DNA from 3 places in the Caballeronia sp. INML3B genome. Region 3 is predicted to be linked to each of the others. Evidence: predicted binding sites of a transcription regulator. Region 3 holds the regulator's gene; each other region holds the start of a gene.
What was found. Region 3 encodes LexA, which represses DNA repair genes until DNA is damaged. Its sites were predicted from a motif close to ACTGTATNNNNATACAGT; they were not measured.
Positions count from the first base shown of each region.

Region 1: a site for LexA is predicted at 2,570-2,587, ahead of NCS58_RS26330 (putative DNA modification/repair radical SAM protein). Genes of this name have one in related genera too.
Region 2: a site for LexA is predicted at 2,726-2,743, ahead of imuA (translesion DNA synthesis-associated protein ImuA). Genes of this name have one in related genera too.

Region 1 covers NZ_JALQDI010000059.1:111,283-115,947, forward strand. Annotated here, with positions in the region: gene NCS58_RS26305 (phytanoyl-CoA dioxygenase family protein) at 1-269, shown strand, start outside; gene NCS58_RS26310 (aldose 1-epimerase) at 266-1,198, shown strand; gene NCS58_RS26315 (hypothetical protein) at 1,211-1,519, opposite strand; gene NCS58_RS26320 (hypothetical protein) at 1,819-2,112, opposite strand; gene NCS58_RS26325 (hypothetical protein) at 2,261-2,482, opposite strand; gene NCS58_RS26330 (putative DNA modification/repair radical SAM protein) at 2,600-3,811, shown strand; gene NCS58_RS26335 (UdgX family uracil-DNA binding protein) at 3,811-4,665, shown strand, end outside.
Region 2 covers NZ_JALQDI010000075.1:5,744-10,408, reverse strand. Annotated here, with positions in the region: gene NCS58_RS30840 (error-prone DNA polymerase) at 1-589, opposite strand, end outside; gene NCS58_RS30835 (DNA polymerase Y family protein) at 604-2,067, opposite strand; gene imuA (translesion DNA synthesis-associated protein ImuA) at 1,991-2,704, opposite strand; gene NCS58_RS30825 (hypothetical protein) at 3,143-3,487, shown strand; gene NCS58_RS30820 (SOS response-associated peptidase family protein) at 3,522-4,481, shown strand; gene NCS58_RS30815 (hypothetical protein) at 4,499-4,665, opposite strand, start outside.
Region 3 covers NZ_JALQDI010000008.1:4,660-9,324, forward strand. Annotated here, with positions in the region: gene nodI (nodulation factor ABC transporter ATP-binding protein NodI) at 1-509, opposite strand, end outside; gene NCS58_RS07040 (universal stress protein) at 841-1,350, shown strand; gene NCS58_RS07045 (DUF2939 domain-containing protein) at 1,368-1,967, opposite strand; gene NCS58_RS07050 (hypothetical protein) at 2,068-2,394, opposite strand; gene lexA (transcriptional repressor LexA) at 2,601-3,278, opposite strand; gene NCS58_RS07060 (sulfate ABC transporter substrate-binding protein) at 3,537-4,571, shown strand; gene cysT (sulfate ABC transporter permease subunit CysT) at 4,663-4,665, shown strand, end outside.

The DNA.
Region 1 (4,665 bases), on a different contig from region 3:
AGCAAGTGCCGATGAAAGTCGGCGACGTGATGATTCGCGATGTTCGCGGGCTGCATCGCGGCACGCCGAATCTGAGCGGCGATCCACGTCCGATGGTGGTGATCGGCTACAGCCGCGCGTGGTACTTCCGGCCCGAGGTGCATATCGACGTGCCGCGCGACGTGTTCGCCGAACTGCCTGCGCGAGCGCGGCGTCTGTTGCGCTTCAATCCCTTGGTCGAGAAGACGGCGCGCACCTTCGACGAAAGCTACCGGCAGTTCGCGTATTGAGCGCCGCGCCGTCGGATACGCTCGTCGAGCTGCGTCACGGCACCCGGCGCGTACTGCTCGCGCCGCACGTGGGCGGATCGATCGCGGCCTTCGACGAAACACGCGATGGCCGTTCGATCGACTGGCTGCGTCCCGCGACGCCTGCCGCGCTCGACGCGCGCGATCCGCTCGGCATGGCGAGCTTTCCGCTCCTGCCGTATTGCAACCGCATCCGAGATGCGCGTTTCAGTTTCGGCGGTGCGATCGTCGATCTGTCCGGCGACGGCAATGCCTTCGCTCATGCGCTTCATGGCAACGCATGGCGCTTGCCGTGGAAAGTGGTCGAGGGGTCGAACTCGCGCGCGCGTTTGCATTTTTTGCACGCGCCTTCGGGTGCAGCGGGGCATCACTGGCCGTTCGCGTATGAAGCGACTCAGGACATCGTGCTCGATGCACACACGCTAACCGTCACGATCTGCGCGCGCAACCTGTCCGATCGGCCGATGCCCTTCGGCATGGGGCATCACCCATACTATCCGCGCACGCGAAACACACGCGTTCACGCACGCGTCGCCGCGATGTGGCATAGCACGCCGGATCTGCTGCCGACGCACGCGGGCGCGCATCCGTGCGTCGATGCGATGGCGTCGAAAGAAGGCATGTGCCCGGATGCGTTCGATCTCGACAACAACTTCGCGGGCTGGTCGCGTACGGCGACAATCGCGTGGCCGGACGAAGGGCGCGCGATCACGTTGAGCGCCGAGGCGCCGTTCGATCACATGGTGGTGTACGCGCCGGCGTCGCATCCCGATTTGCTCTGCGTGGAGCCGGTGAGCAACGTGGCGGATTGGGTCAATCTCCATGTCGATCACGCGATGAAGGGCGGCGCGGTGTTGAAGCCGGGCGAGTCGGTCACCGCGTCATTCGCGTGGACGACTCGCTTCGGGTAGAACTCCGCTCGCTTACTGACCGAAGAAGATGTCGCAGCGCGGCGTCGCGGCGCAGCCGGTCTGAGCGCGCCCGCTCGCGGATGCGCCTGCGCCGGCGGTCATGCCGCCGTAAGCGGCGTCATCGGCCTGGGCCGCGGGCATGGCGGCCGTCTGCTGCTCCGGCGCGGCCTGCGACATGTACATCGGGCGCATCGTCTGAACGAGTTGCTGCGCATCGGCGGGCATGCCCTCGGCATGTGCCGCACCGATGCCGCCGACGTTGGCGACGACCGCGCATGCGGCCATCATCGCGAAAAGTGTTGGACTGACTTTGGACTTCATGCTCCAGCTCCTTGAACGAAATGCACAAGCAGCCGGGAACACGATTCTCGGACTCCTTGCCGCTTTGTCGATGGATGGGTTCGAGCGCAACGGCCAATGGCAAAAGATGCGCTACCCGGCGCGACGAAAGAAGACGCGTCGAGTGCAACGCATGGCGCTCAGTGGCTACGTTACGGCGATGAAGGAGCGGGAGAAATCCCTATTTGGTAGGGATGCTTCGGTAGGGTGCTGAAGAACATCAAAAACGCGCTCGGGCAAGCAAGTAGCCCGAGCGCGTTGAAGCAACGACTTCCAAACGCTTAGTATGACTTGGCAGCGCCGCCGCTCGACGTACCCGAGTCGGAACTGCTCTTCTTGTTCTTGTGCATCTTGCTGCTTTGGGACGAGTCCATTGTGTTTGCGCCCGATGCGCCCGAGGTCGTGCCCGTCACACCGTTGGCGTTGGGCGTGCTCATCCCGGTTCCGCCTTGACCCGCTCCGTTGCCACCCGCCGTGCCGCCACCTGCGCCGCCGCCCGCGCCTTGCGCGAACGCCGCGCCCGACAGACTCAGAATCATGGCCGAAACAAGCAGACTTCTCTTTGCGTTTTTCATGGTTTCCTCCCGTTGATCGATGGTCTCGATACGCTCCGCCTCGCAGAATGCTGCAGCGTCGCCGTTTGACTTGCGCAATCGCCGTGCCGCCCGCGAGCGCGCGGCAATGGCGGTGCATCAGACCATGCTGCGGGAAACGACGCGATCGTTACGCAAGCGCCTCGTCACACCATTCGATGGCCCACGCGCGCGCGCAATGCACGGCATCGGATTCGGTCGCGAACGCATCGAGTTCGCCGGATTCGAAAACTTCCACGTGCGCCGCGTGTTCGTCCGGCAGATGCGTGATCTTCGCGTGAGCGTAGTAGCTGCCGTCCTGGTCGTGACGCGCGGTGCAATCGATATGGAAAGTCTTGTAGTCGAATCGCATAAAAAAGGCTCCGGGAAATGTGTTTCGCGGGCAGGCGCGAAGCGTGCGCAAGCGTATTTGCGTTTGACTCCTCACCTCTCGTGACATACTGTATATACATACAGTATCATATGCAAGATGGACCTTTCCGAAAAGCTCGAAATCCTTGCGGACGCCGCCAAGTACGATGCTTCATGCGCGAGCGGCGGCGCGCCGAAACGTGAGTCGCGCGGCATCGACGGTCTCGGCGCCAGCACCGGTTCGGGCATCTGCCACAGCTTCACGCCTGACGGCCGCTGCGTGTCGCTGCTCAAGATTTTATTGACGAACTTTTGTCTTTACGATTGCCGCTATTGCATCAACCGGCGGTCCAGCAATGTGCCGCGCGCCCGTTTCACGCCGGAGGAAGTCGTCAGCCTGACGCTCGACTTCTATCGCCGAAATTACATCGACGGACTGTTCCTGAGCTCCGGCGTGATTCGTTCTTCGAACTACACGATGGAGCAACTCGTCCTCGTCGCGAAGACGCTGCGCGAGAAGCATCACTTTCGCGGCTATATCCATCTGAAGACGATTCCCGATGCCGACCCGGAGATCATCGCGCAAGCGGGACGCCACGCCGACCGCCTGAGCGTGAACATCGAGTTGCCGACCGAAATCAGCCTCGAGCGTCTCGCGCCCGAAAAAAGCGGCCGCACGATCAGGCTGGCGATGGGCAACATTCGCGTCGCGCGGGAGGAGTCGGAAGTCGAGCCGCGTGCGCCGCGTTTCGCGCCGGCGGGGCAGAGCACGCAAATGATCGTCGGCGCCGACGAAACCGACGATCGCACGATCCTCGGCACCGCTGAGACGCTATACGGCTCATATCAGTTGAAGCGCGTGTATTACTCGGCGTTCAGCCCGATTCCCGACAGCCCGTCGGGGGTGCCGTCGCAAGCGCCGCCGCTCCTGCGCGAGCATCGCCTGTATCAGGCGGACTTTCTGATGCGCGGCTATGGATTCGGCGCCGCCGAACTGCTCGGCGATGCCGGCAATCTGCCGCTCGATGTCGACCCGAAGCTCGCGTGGGCGCTCGCGCATCGCGACCGCTTTCCCGTCGATCTGAATGCCGCGCCCGCGCGCATGATTGCGCGTGTGCCCGGCATCGGCATGCGCAATGCGAAGCGCATCGTCGAGCTGCGGCGTGCGCGGCGCGTGCGTTATCAGGATCTCGTGAAGTTGCGCTGCGGCATGGACAAGGTGAAGCCTTTCGTCGTGACGGCGGATTACCGGCCGCCGCTTGCCGAGTCGCCGTCCGAAAATCTTCGGCGCGCGCTGGCCACCGGTCCCGTGCAGCTTTCGCTGATCTGATGCACGTCATCGTCATCGACGACGATTTCGACGCATGGCGCGTCGCCGCGCTCGATGCGCTCGCGCAAGGACTCACGCCCGAAGCGATCGACTGGCGCACGCCGGAGGCGCAGCCGGCGCTGTTCAGCGAACCGGCGCCCGCGGCCAACGCAGCTCACGGGCCGCAAATCCGCGTGTCACGCGAACTCGCGTCGCTTTTGAAGGACGCCGCGCATTTCCGCGATGCCCGCCGCTGGAGCTTCCTCTATCGCGTTCTCTGGCGCTGGGCGCAAGGCGACCGCGCAGTTGCGTCGCCCGCCGATGAAGACGGCGCGCGCCTCTACAGGATGGCGAAGGCGGTGCGCCGGGCGCAGCACGACATGATCGCGTACGTGCGCTTCCGGCAGCGCGAGGCATCGCTCGGCGCCCCCGAATATGTGGCGTGGTACGAGCCCGGCCACGACGTCCTCGCCTGGGGCGCGGAGCATTTCGCGGCACGCATGGGACGCTCGACGTGGCTCATCGCGACGCCCGACGGCGCCGCGATGTTCGACGGCGAGCGCCTGCAACTGGAACGCCGCCCCGCGCTCGCATCGGATCATGCGAGCGATACGCCCGACGCGGCCGAAGCGCTCTGGATGACCTACTACCGCAGCATCTTCAATCCCGCGCGCCTGAACGAATCCGCACTCGAACAGCACATGCCGGTGCGTTTCTGGAAAGGGCTGCCGGAAGGTGCGCTGATTCCGCAACTCGTGAGCGCTGCGCGCGGCGGCGCACGTCGCGTCGCGCAGGCGCAGCGCGTCGGCGCGCTCGGCGGCAAGGCGGTGCAGGTACAGGCGCGGGACGCACAACCCGAACGCGACGCGCCCACG
Region 2 (4,665 bases), on a different contig from region 3:
GATGCTTCTCGGCGATGTATTCGACGCTACCTCGATGAATGTCATCCATCGCGCGTTGATGCAGGATCAAGCCCACCCATGCGCGAGCAGGAAACGTCTCGTTGAGCCATTCCACCTGCGCGCAGAGCGCATCTTCTTTCGCGGGGAACTCCGGCACAAGAATCGCCAGGCAGTCGGGCATGCCGCGCAGATGCGCGAACTCTTTCTCGGGCTTCGAAAGATCGTGCGGCGTGAGCAGGTACGCTCCTTTCGCTGCGCGCATGCGACCGAGCGTGATCAACTCGGATAGGTTGCCGTAGCCGTTGCGATTTTGTGCGAGCAGGATGAGACCGAACGCCGGGCTCTTGTCCGCATGAACAAGCCGGAAGTAGGAGCCGATGATCAGCGGGAGATTTTCTTCCTTCGCCTGGACGTGCGCGCGCACGACACCTGCCAGCGAGCATTCGTCGGTAATGGCGAGGCCTGAGTAGCCGAGTTGAGACGCGCGCAGCACGAGTTCTTCGCCGTGCGAGGCGCCGTGCAGAAACGAGAAGTTTGTGAACGCGAACAGCTCCGCGTAGTCGGGTAGGGCCGACGAGAAAAGATCCACGGCGACGCCACCGATTATCCGAAGAGTCCATGAAGAAACCAGCGGACTTCTTCGGTCTTCACGCTCGGTCGTTCACGGTAGATCCAGTAGCAGCTCTTATCGGCAGCTTCCGCGACGTAGTAGTCGCGCGTTACCAGTTCGCCGTCATGCCAGCCGGCTTCGATACGCTCGCCGGTCGAGACGAGCTTGAGCGGTGAACCATAAAACGGCCGGTGATTGTTGATCATCAGCCGCACAGGCGTATCGAGTAACCACGTTGGCCGCGGCAGTTCAGCAGGAGGCGGGCAGGCTTTGACGGTGTCCTGGACCGGGACCCAAAGATTCGCCTGTTCGGGGCGATGATCCGACGTCGGCGCGGGACGCAACACATTCTCTGCACCTAAACGAGCCACCAACAGTTCGAGCAGGCGATTGTGATCCTGCGTGGATCCGCCGGGATCGGGGAAAAGCGAGTCGCTCGGCGGCTCGGCTGGCTGCACTTTCGAAGCAGCCAAGCGTACCGCGATGACGGCCGCTTCGAGCTCGATGCGTCCGAGCCGCTCCTTGAGCAGTCGCACGAGGTGCTCCTCATGCCAGGTTGGTTCCGCGAGCGCGATGTCGATCGTCGTCGGCTCGATCGCCTGGCGGCCCCGTTCATGTTCGAGCGTGATCGTCGCCTGCGTGAGCGCGAGCTGCTGCGCGCTCAGCCATCCGCACAGCTGCACGATCAGTCGTCGCGCGCAAAACAAGACCGCTTCAGCATGTTCAACGCGATCGGGCAGTTCGGAGCGCGCGCTGAAGGAGGGTGGCAACTCGAGCCATTCATAAAGTTCGGGCGACAGGCCGTAGGCGCGGTCAAGAGAGTCCAGTAAGTCCACGCCACACCTCTTTTTGAGACCTGCACGCGGCAGGCGTCGAATATCGTTGAGCACTCGGCAACCGAGGCCGTTGAACCACTCGGCGAAGGGCCGCACTTCGGGACTCACCATGAAGGGCAACTCGCCGAGCGTGCGTTCCAGCGAACTCATCTTGAGCACGCGCCGGCGACCTCGTTTGGCAAGAAGCCACGCACCTTGACCCGTTGGCGCGACGCTCATGCGAGCGGTTACGCCAATCGCATTGACCACCTCTCGGATCTGCCGGCAAACCTGCGCGATGCCGCCAAAAAGCCGAAGGCTCGCTGTCACGTCGACGACGATGGTTTCCTCTTCTCGCACGGCCACTTGAGGAGAGAAGCGCAGTAGAGCGAAGGCGACCTCGCGCTGCACGTCGAGCTCACGGGTTGGGCAGCGGTCGTACATCAACGCGTTGGCCATGAGCGTCGCGACGCCGCCGCGCTTCATGCCCACCATCACCCCTGCGTCTCTGGCTGCCTGGTCGAGGACGATGACCTTGTCACGCTCGAGCACCACACAGCCGTGTTCAGTCGGAGACGACCATCTCGGACGGAACACCTCCAGCGAAAGCCGGGGCAGGAAGATGGCGACGAACACGGCCATGAGGGCTGAGCAGAATCGGAGACGGTTGAAGATGGATGGACAGTTGGTCGGTTCGGATGGGCCCTCGTCGCTTAACGACATCGACGACGATGCCGCTGTCGGCGGGCCGCACCGCCAGCCGTAATGCGGCGGGCGAAGAATCTTGGGCGGCGGCAAGCGGTCGAACCAGAATCAGTAAGGTTTCCGTCGCTTGTGCCGCGAGATGCAATCGCCGTAAGGCCTCAGATCGGATGTGCTGTTGCCAGAAGAGCAGCGCGCCGCAACTTCGGGCGTTCAGCACGCGCTCGGCGCACCACAGTGCGTCGGCCGTCTTGGGCGCGCGCAGCATCATCAGCTTGTCCAGCGGCAGGCCCAGATACGAAAACGCCAGGCTGTTCGGCACGTGCGGCGCCTGGAGTAGCGCGACCGGCCGTTTGCTCGCGGCCACAAGCGCAGGCTTGAGCAGCCGCATCTCACCAATGCCAGGCTGCTGGACCAGCAGCTCTACCAAGGCGCCGATGGGCCAGCCACCGCCCGGCAGCTCCGCCGACAGGGCTGCGTAGCCGGTGTCGATGGTTTTGCCGTAGGCGCGCGCGAGTTCCGAGCCGCGCCAGAGGCTCGCATGGATTGTCTCGATGTGTTGCGGCAGGGCGGCCATGGTGGAAGGGGTTGATCAATCACTGTATATTTATACAGTAGTGTAGCGCAAAAGCTGAAGCAGTGAATTTCGTCTTACAGACTCCCGTGGAGGCCGACCGATGAATATGCTTCGAGAACACCCGAGGCCGAGGCCGCGACCGTTGTCGCCAAGCTAAGCGGGGCGTGCGGCGACGCGACAATTGACGACGCCATCGCGGGTGGCAACGCGGGCGAGCCGAGTTCTTCCGGACGGTCAGGACTAAGACGTTAAAGAATTCAATCGCTGGAGGTGGACGATAGTGTGCGGGGTCGCCGATTCTGTCGCGGGCGCGACCGTTTGTGCATGGCACAGGAATGCGCTGCGGCGAGCGACGTGAAGTCCGCGTTGTTGAAAAGTCCCGCGTTCGTCCGCACGTGCATCTTGACGGCTGGCAGGTTGGGACCAAGTAGGAGCGAAATGAGCAAGCCCGATATTGACGAACTAACAGGCGCGCGAGCGGATCTGCTGTGCTTTCTGGTGGCAACCGTGGCCGCTTCGTACGCGCTGACACAGGAATGGCGAGTGGATCACGTCGTGGAGAGCTGCCGCATCTGGCTTAAGCGCAACCTCGTCATGATGCATTGGCTCGAGCGCATTCGGATCGGCCAACTGGCGTTCAAGATCGCTCGCCACGATCTGAAGAAAGCAGGCATTGCGGTTCGCCAATCGGATGTGCAGGCGCTCTTCACCGGCGACATGGGGCTGAATCATGCGAGCACGGTCGTCCAGAAGATGATGCGGCTCTGCCGCGAATCGCTGTGACACGGCCAGGCAACGAAACAGGAGACGATGACAGATGTGTTATTCGGCGCAGATTCAGGCGGACTATCGACGCTACGTGAAGATGTTCGGCGCGCAGATGGACATCCGGGAGTTTGCGCGCCTCTTCTGGGAGCGTGCCGAGGGCAGCAAGGCGAAGATCCCGAAGGCGATGGAAGACGCGTTTCTCAATCCGCAGAATGACGATGAACGGCAGATCAAGGCATTCATCGATCGTTACAATGCGGAGCAGGCGACCAGTCTGGAGCAGGAGCTCTTCAGGCAGCGAACTCGCCTCGCCGATGCGCAGCGTTCCCTGCAGGGCAAGACCACAAAGGCGGCCGCCGGGAGCAAGCGCATTGCGACCGACAAGATCGACGCAGCGCTGCGCCGCCTCGAAGATCTCAAGCGAACCGAAGGACAGCCGCGGGATTCGCGCATCTTCCCGGGTCACTACGCGCCCGTGCTCGTCGTTGAAAACGGAGAGTACGTCGTGAAGCCGATGCGGTATCAGTGCCGCGTTGCCGGGAAGCCAGCCAATTACGATACGCGTTTCCCCGGCACGTACAACTGCCGGGTCGACAGTCTTTCGGGCTTCTGGCGACCGCTGTTCGGCTATTCCCACGGCATCATGATCGTGAACCGCTTTTACGAGAATGTGAGCCGCGCACGTATGGAAGGGCGAGCGCTTGCTCCCGGCGAGAAAGACGAAAATGTCGCCCTCGAATTCAAGCCTGACTCGGGCGGTGACATGCTGGTCGCCTGTTTGTGGTCGCGCTGGACGGCGAAGGATCAGCCGGACTTGCTTTCGTTCGCGGCCATCACCGACGAACCGCCGGTGGAAGTCGCTGCTGCCGGCCACGACCGTTGTATCGTGCCGGTCAAACCGGAGAATGTTCAGGCGTGGCTGAATCCGAACCCGTCAAATCTTGACGCGCTCTACGCCATTCTGGACGACCGCGACCGCTTCTACTATGAGCACCGACTCGCGGCGTAGCTCGGTGGCCGGCTGATTCATGCCGAAGGGTTCGTGCTTAGCCCGCGCGAATAGCGCGCATCCATTTCGAATGGCGGAAGCGGCGGCGTCTGCCCGTCGACAAACGCGAATGCGCATCGGATGGCGAATCGGTATGCACCATCCCTGCTTGCGAATGCACCGAGATCGCCCAACGAGGTGGCGT
Region 3 (4,665 bases):
TCGTTGACGAGCGCGCGCGCGAGCGTGAGACGCCGCTTCATGCCGCCCGACAATTCGCCGACGCGCGCATTCGCCTTGCTCTCCAGACGCGCGAATTCGAGCAGCGAAGGCACGAGCGCATCCATGCGCGCGCCGGTCAGACCAAAGTAGCGGCCGAAGACAGTCAGGTTTTCGCGCACCGTGAAATCGGGATCGAGGTTGTCGAACTGCGGCACGACGCCCACGCGTTCTCTCGCGAACCGGGCGCGCGCGGGGACCGGCTCGCCGACGAGACGAATCGCGCCGCTATCGGGCGAGGTGATGCCGAGCAGCATCTTGAGCGTCGTCGTCTTGCCCGCGCCGTTCGGGCCGAGCAGTCCGAAACATTCGCCGGGCCGCACATCGAACGAGAGACCATCGACGACGGTGCGTTCACCGTAGTGCTTCCTTACTTCGCTGAACTCGATGGCGGGCGCGCCGCTTTCATCGGACCCGCGTGCAGTGCGCTGTTGCAATGTTTGATCAGTCATGCATTCGTGCCGGGAAAACCGCGTGGGGAAATCCAGCGGGCTAGTGTAATCCATTGCACCAAGGCGATGCCTGGCGTGCAACCGCGTGCGGCGGGCGCGTTTCAAACCTGTGCGGCGAGCGTTGAACCGGTTCCGGCCGAAAGTGCCAGAGGCTTGTCCGTTGGCGTGTTCAGAGTTCTGGCACGGTGCGAGCTAGCATGTTCGCGCCGGTAAGCGTTTTCCAGCGTTGCCACGCATGTGGCGACACACGATGATGAAGCAACGCCGCGGGTAAATCGCGCTGTGGTCGCATCGAGCGGGCGCGAAGGGCAAGTTGGCCAGGGAGGTCATGATGGAAAGCTACCGAAAAATCCTGCTCTGCTATGACGGTTCCAGAGAGGGTCGCAAGGCATTGCGGCAAGGCGCGAATCTCGCGCTGGACCTGAATGCCGAGACGCACGTCCTCGCGGTGGTGGACATGCGATCGAGCATTGCGCAGAGCGCCGGACTGCTAACCGATATGGCCTGCGGACGCTTCGAGGAGGCCGCGCGCGATATTTTGCAGGAAGGCGTCGACTGGCTGCGCGAGCGGGGTCTTCAGGCGCAGGGACACTTCGCGTTCGGGCACCCGATCGACGAAATCGCGGCGCTTGCGGAAAGCCTTCAGGTCGATCTCGTCGTGGTGGGGCATCGCTGCCGCAACGGTCTCGCGCGCTGGTGGATGGGCGCGGGCAACACTCCGTTGCTCGACCGCGTGAAGTGCAGCATTCTTGTAGCCGTCTGTCAGGCCGGTGAATCGGCGGAGGCCGAAGATGAAGCGGCCTACGCCGCGAAACCGGTCAAGGCCGAAGCCGGCGCCTGAAGAGGACGTTCGACGCGTCACCCGTTGAGATCGACCGCGACGAGCTTCCATGTCATGAGGCCGTAGCGATGGAAGATCGCCGAGTAACGCGCATCTCCGGCGCCGTGCTGATACGTGACGACGAACGTGTTCAGGCTTCGATAACCGGCCGTGGTCTGGGGCGGCACCTTCGGTGTCTGCTGCGCGGTCGTGACGCCGGGGGCCGGCGCGTCCGGGTGCGCCGCCGATGAGCCGCTCCCGGCCGGCGGCGGCTGCTCGCCCGGATCGCCGCGCGGCGGAATGCCGTTCAGAATCGCCGCGACGCCGTCCGGTGTCGCATAGGAGTCCACCAGAGGACCGACGAGCGCTGCGCCGATCATCGCCCCGATGATCGCGAGCGGATTGCCGCTCTTTTGTATATCGACGCGGCGCGTGAGCAGCGCGCCGACCTGCTCCTTGAGGCTCGCGCGCAGCGCGGGAAAATCGACGTACTCGTTGACGGTCTGCGCATCGCGCGCATCGGCTGCGCGTTTTACGCGGTTCAGCGCGATGTAAGGCGACGCATAGATAAAAGCGAGCGCCGCGGCGAGAATCAGGACGACGACTGCGGCGGCGACGGAGCGGCTAGTGCGGGACATGCGACGGCGAAGCCTCTCTGCAAAACGTGAATCTGAAATTGACCTCGCAGGCGCGTGATAAATCCCGTTAATTCACATTCTGCGGGCGGTGCGCCTCGTTTCAGGCGAGGATGCCGCCGGTGAGCCCCGCGTTTTCCTCCGCGATGCAACGGTCGATCATGCGCGACACTTCGTCGATCTTGCCTACCAGAATCACGCGTGACTGGCCGCGATAGACACGCACCGGCGCGCGCTGTTCCGGCTCCGCATGCACTGTGCTGTTCAACGACACGCGCGCGAAAGCCGGCTGCTGGGACGGCAGCGCGGGCATTTCGTCGAAGAGATCCGACGTAGTTTCGGCGCGCGGCATGCCGCAGGCGATCAGCGCGCGCAGATGGCGCAGGCGGCCGAATTGACGGAAGGGCAGCAGCCGGGCAAAACGTTCCATGATGACTCTCCAGACGATAGGACGCACCGCGGCGCACCGCGCACGGCGGCCGTCATGCTTGTTATGTTTGAACCGGCTCGACTGAACGTCGAAAGCGGTTGGTGAGGCTATCTTGCGATGTCAATGAGACATTTCTTGTCCCGTTGCGAAAGTGAGCGAATGATTTGCCTCCGACTTTCGCTTCCCGCCCATGTCGCGCGGAGACCTCAGAACTCGCCTGAACGAATCAGCCCGACCGCGATGCCTTCCAGCGCGAAATCGCTGCTGCCGGAGCGCACGAAAATATTCTCGTAGTCCGGGTTTTCGGCGATGAGCTCGACGCCGTCCGGACGGCGTTTCCAGCGTTTGACCGTCACGTCGTCGCCGAGACGCGCGACCACGATCTGTCCGTCTTTCGCTTCGGTGCGCTTCTGCACGGCCAGCAAGTCGCCGTCGAGGATGCCGGCGTCGCGCATCGAGAGGCCGCGCACTTTCAGCAGATAGTCCGGCCGGCTGGAAAAGAGCGCGGGGTCGCAGGCGTAATGCTGCGAGATGTGTTCCTGCGCGAGGATCGGACTCCCGGCCGCGACACGCCCGACGAGCGGCAGCGACAGCTGCATGATGCTCTGATGCGGCAGCGTGAATTGATGGGGCATGTCCTCCGAACGATCGGAGCGCGAGGCATCGCCGAGCAGCCTGATGCCGCGCGACGAGCCCGCCGCGAGTTCGATCACGCCCTTGCGCGCCAGCGCCCGCAAGTGCTCCTCCGCGGAATTCGCCGAGCTGAAGCCGAGTTCCGCCGCAATCTCGGCGCGCGTCGGCGGAAAGCCCGTGCGGTCGATCGCGCGCTGGATCAGTTCGAACACCTGCTGCTGCCGCGCGGTAAGTTTTGATGTCTTGGTCACTGGCTCGGGCCCTTGGTGCACTGTATGGATGGACAGATGACTGTATTTTTATACAGTATTTCGCGCTTTTCAAGCTTTACTTTAAGTTCGCCCGTCTGCGGCTGCCGCGCGCACGCTTAGCGGCCGCGATCGCTTTTTCCATCCAGGAATATCGTTCTTAGCAGTTTTACGTATAAAAAAGTGAATAACGATTATTTCTAATCATATAGACGCCTCGATAGACTGATTCCGTCAATTCGATAAGACGGAGAACGGGGAATGCAAAGCATCAGACTGGGATTGGGCAAAGGCGCGCGGCGCCTGCTCGCGGCGGCGGCGCTGACGGCGGCGGGCGTTGGGATGGCCGCGTCGGCCTTCGCGCAGACGTCGTTTCTGAACGTCTCATACGACCCGACCCGCGAGCTGTATCAGGACTTCAATCAGGCGTTCGCGAAAAAGTGGAAGGCCGATACCGGCGAGACGGTGACCTTCAAGCAATCGCACGGCGGCTCGGGCGGACAGGCTCGCGCGGTGCTCGACGGTCTGCAGGCCGACGTCGTCACGCTCGCGCTCGCTTACGACATCGATGCGCTCGCCTCCAAGGGACTCGTCGGCGCGGATTGGCAAAAGCGCCTGCCGGACAACGCGTCGCCGTACACGTCGACGATCGTGTTCCTCGTGCGCAAAGGCAATCCGAAGCACATCAAGGACTGGGACGATCTGACGAAGCCCGGCGTGTCGATCGTCACGCCGAACCCCAAGACCTCGGGCGGCGCGCGCTGGAATTACCTCGCGGCGTGGGCGTATGCGCAGCACAAGCCGGGCGGCAACGAGCAGACCGCGAAAGATTTCGTGACGAAGCTCTATAAGAATGCCGGCGTGCTCGATTCCGGCGCGCGCGGCGCCACGACGAGCTTCGTGCAGCGCGGCCAGGGCGACGTGCTGATCGCGTGGGAAAACGAAGCGTTCCTTTCGGTGAAAGAGTTCGGCACCGACAAGTTCGAGATCGTCGTGCCGACGGTGAGCATCCTCGCGGAACCGCCGGTCGCGGTGGTCGACAAGGTCGTCGACAAGCACGGCACGCGCAAGCTCGCCGATGCCTATCTCAAGTACCTGTATAGCGACGAAGGACAGCAGATCGCCGCACGCAACTTTTATCGGCCGCGCTCGGACAAGGTGCCCGCCGAACTCACCAAGCAGTTTCCGAAGCTGAAGCTCTACACCATCGACGACACGTTCGGCGGCTGGACCAAGGCGCAGAAGACGCATTTCGCGGACGGCGGCGTGTTCGATTCGATCTATCAACCGCAGTAACAGAAGAAGCGGGCGACGCGGCGCATCCATGACGCCGCGCGCCCGAAGCAGCAACGCGCCTCACCCCGGCGCAAAAAAGGATCAATCAAGGATG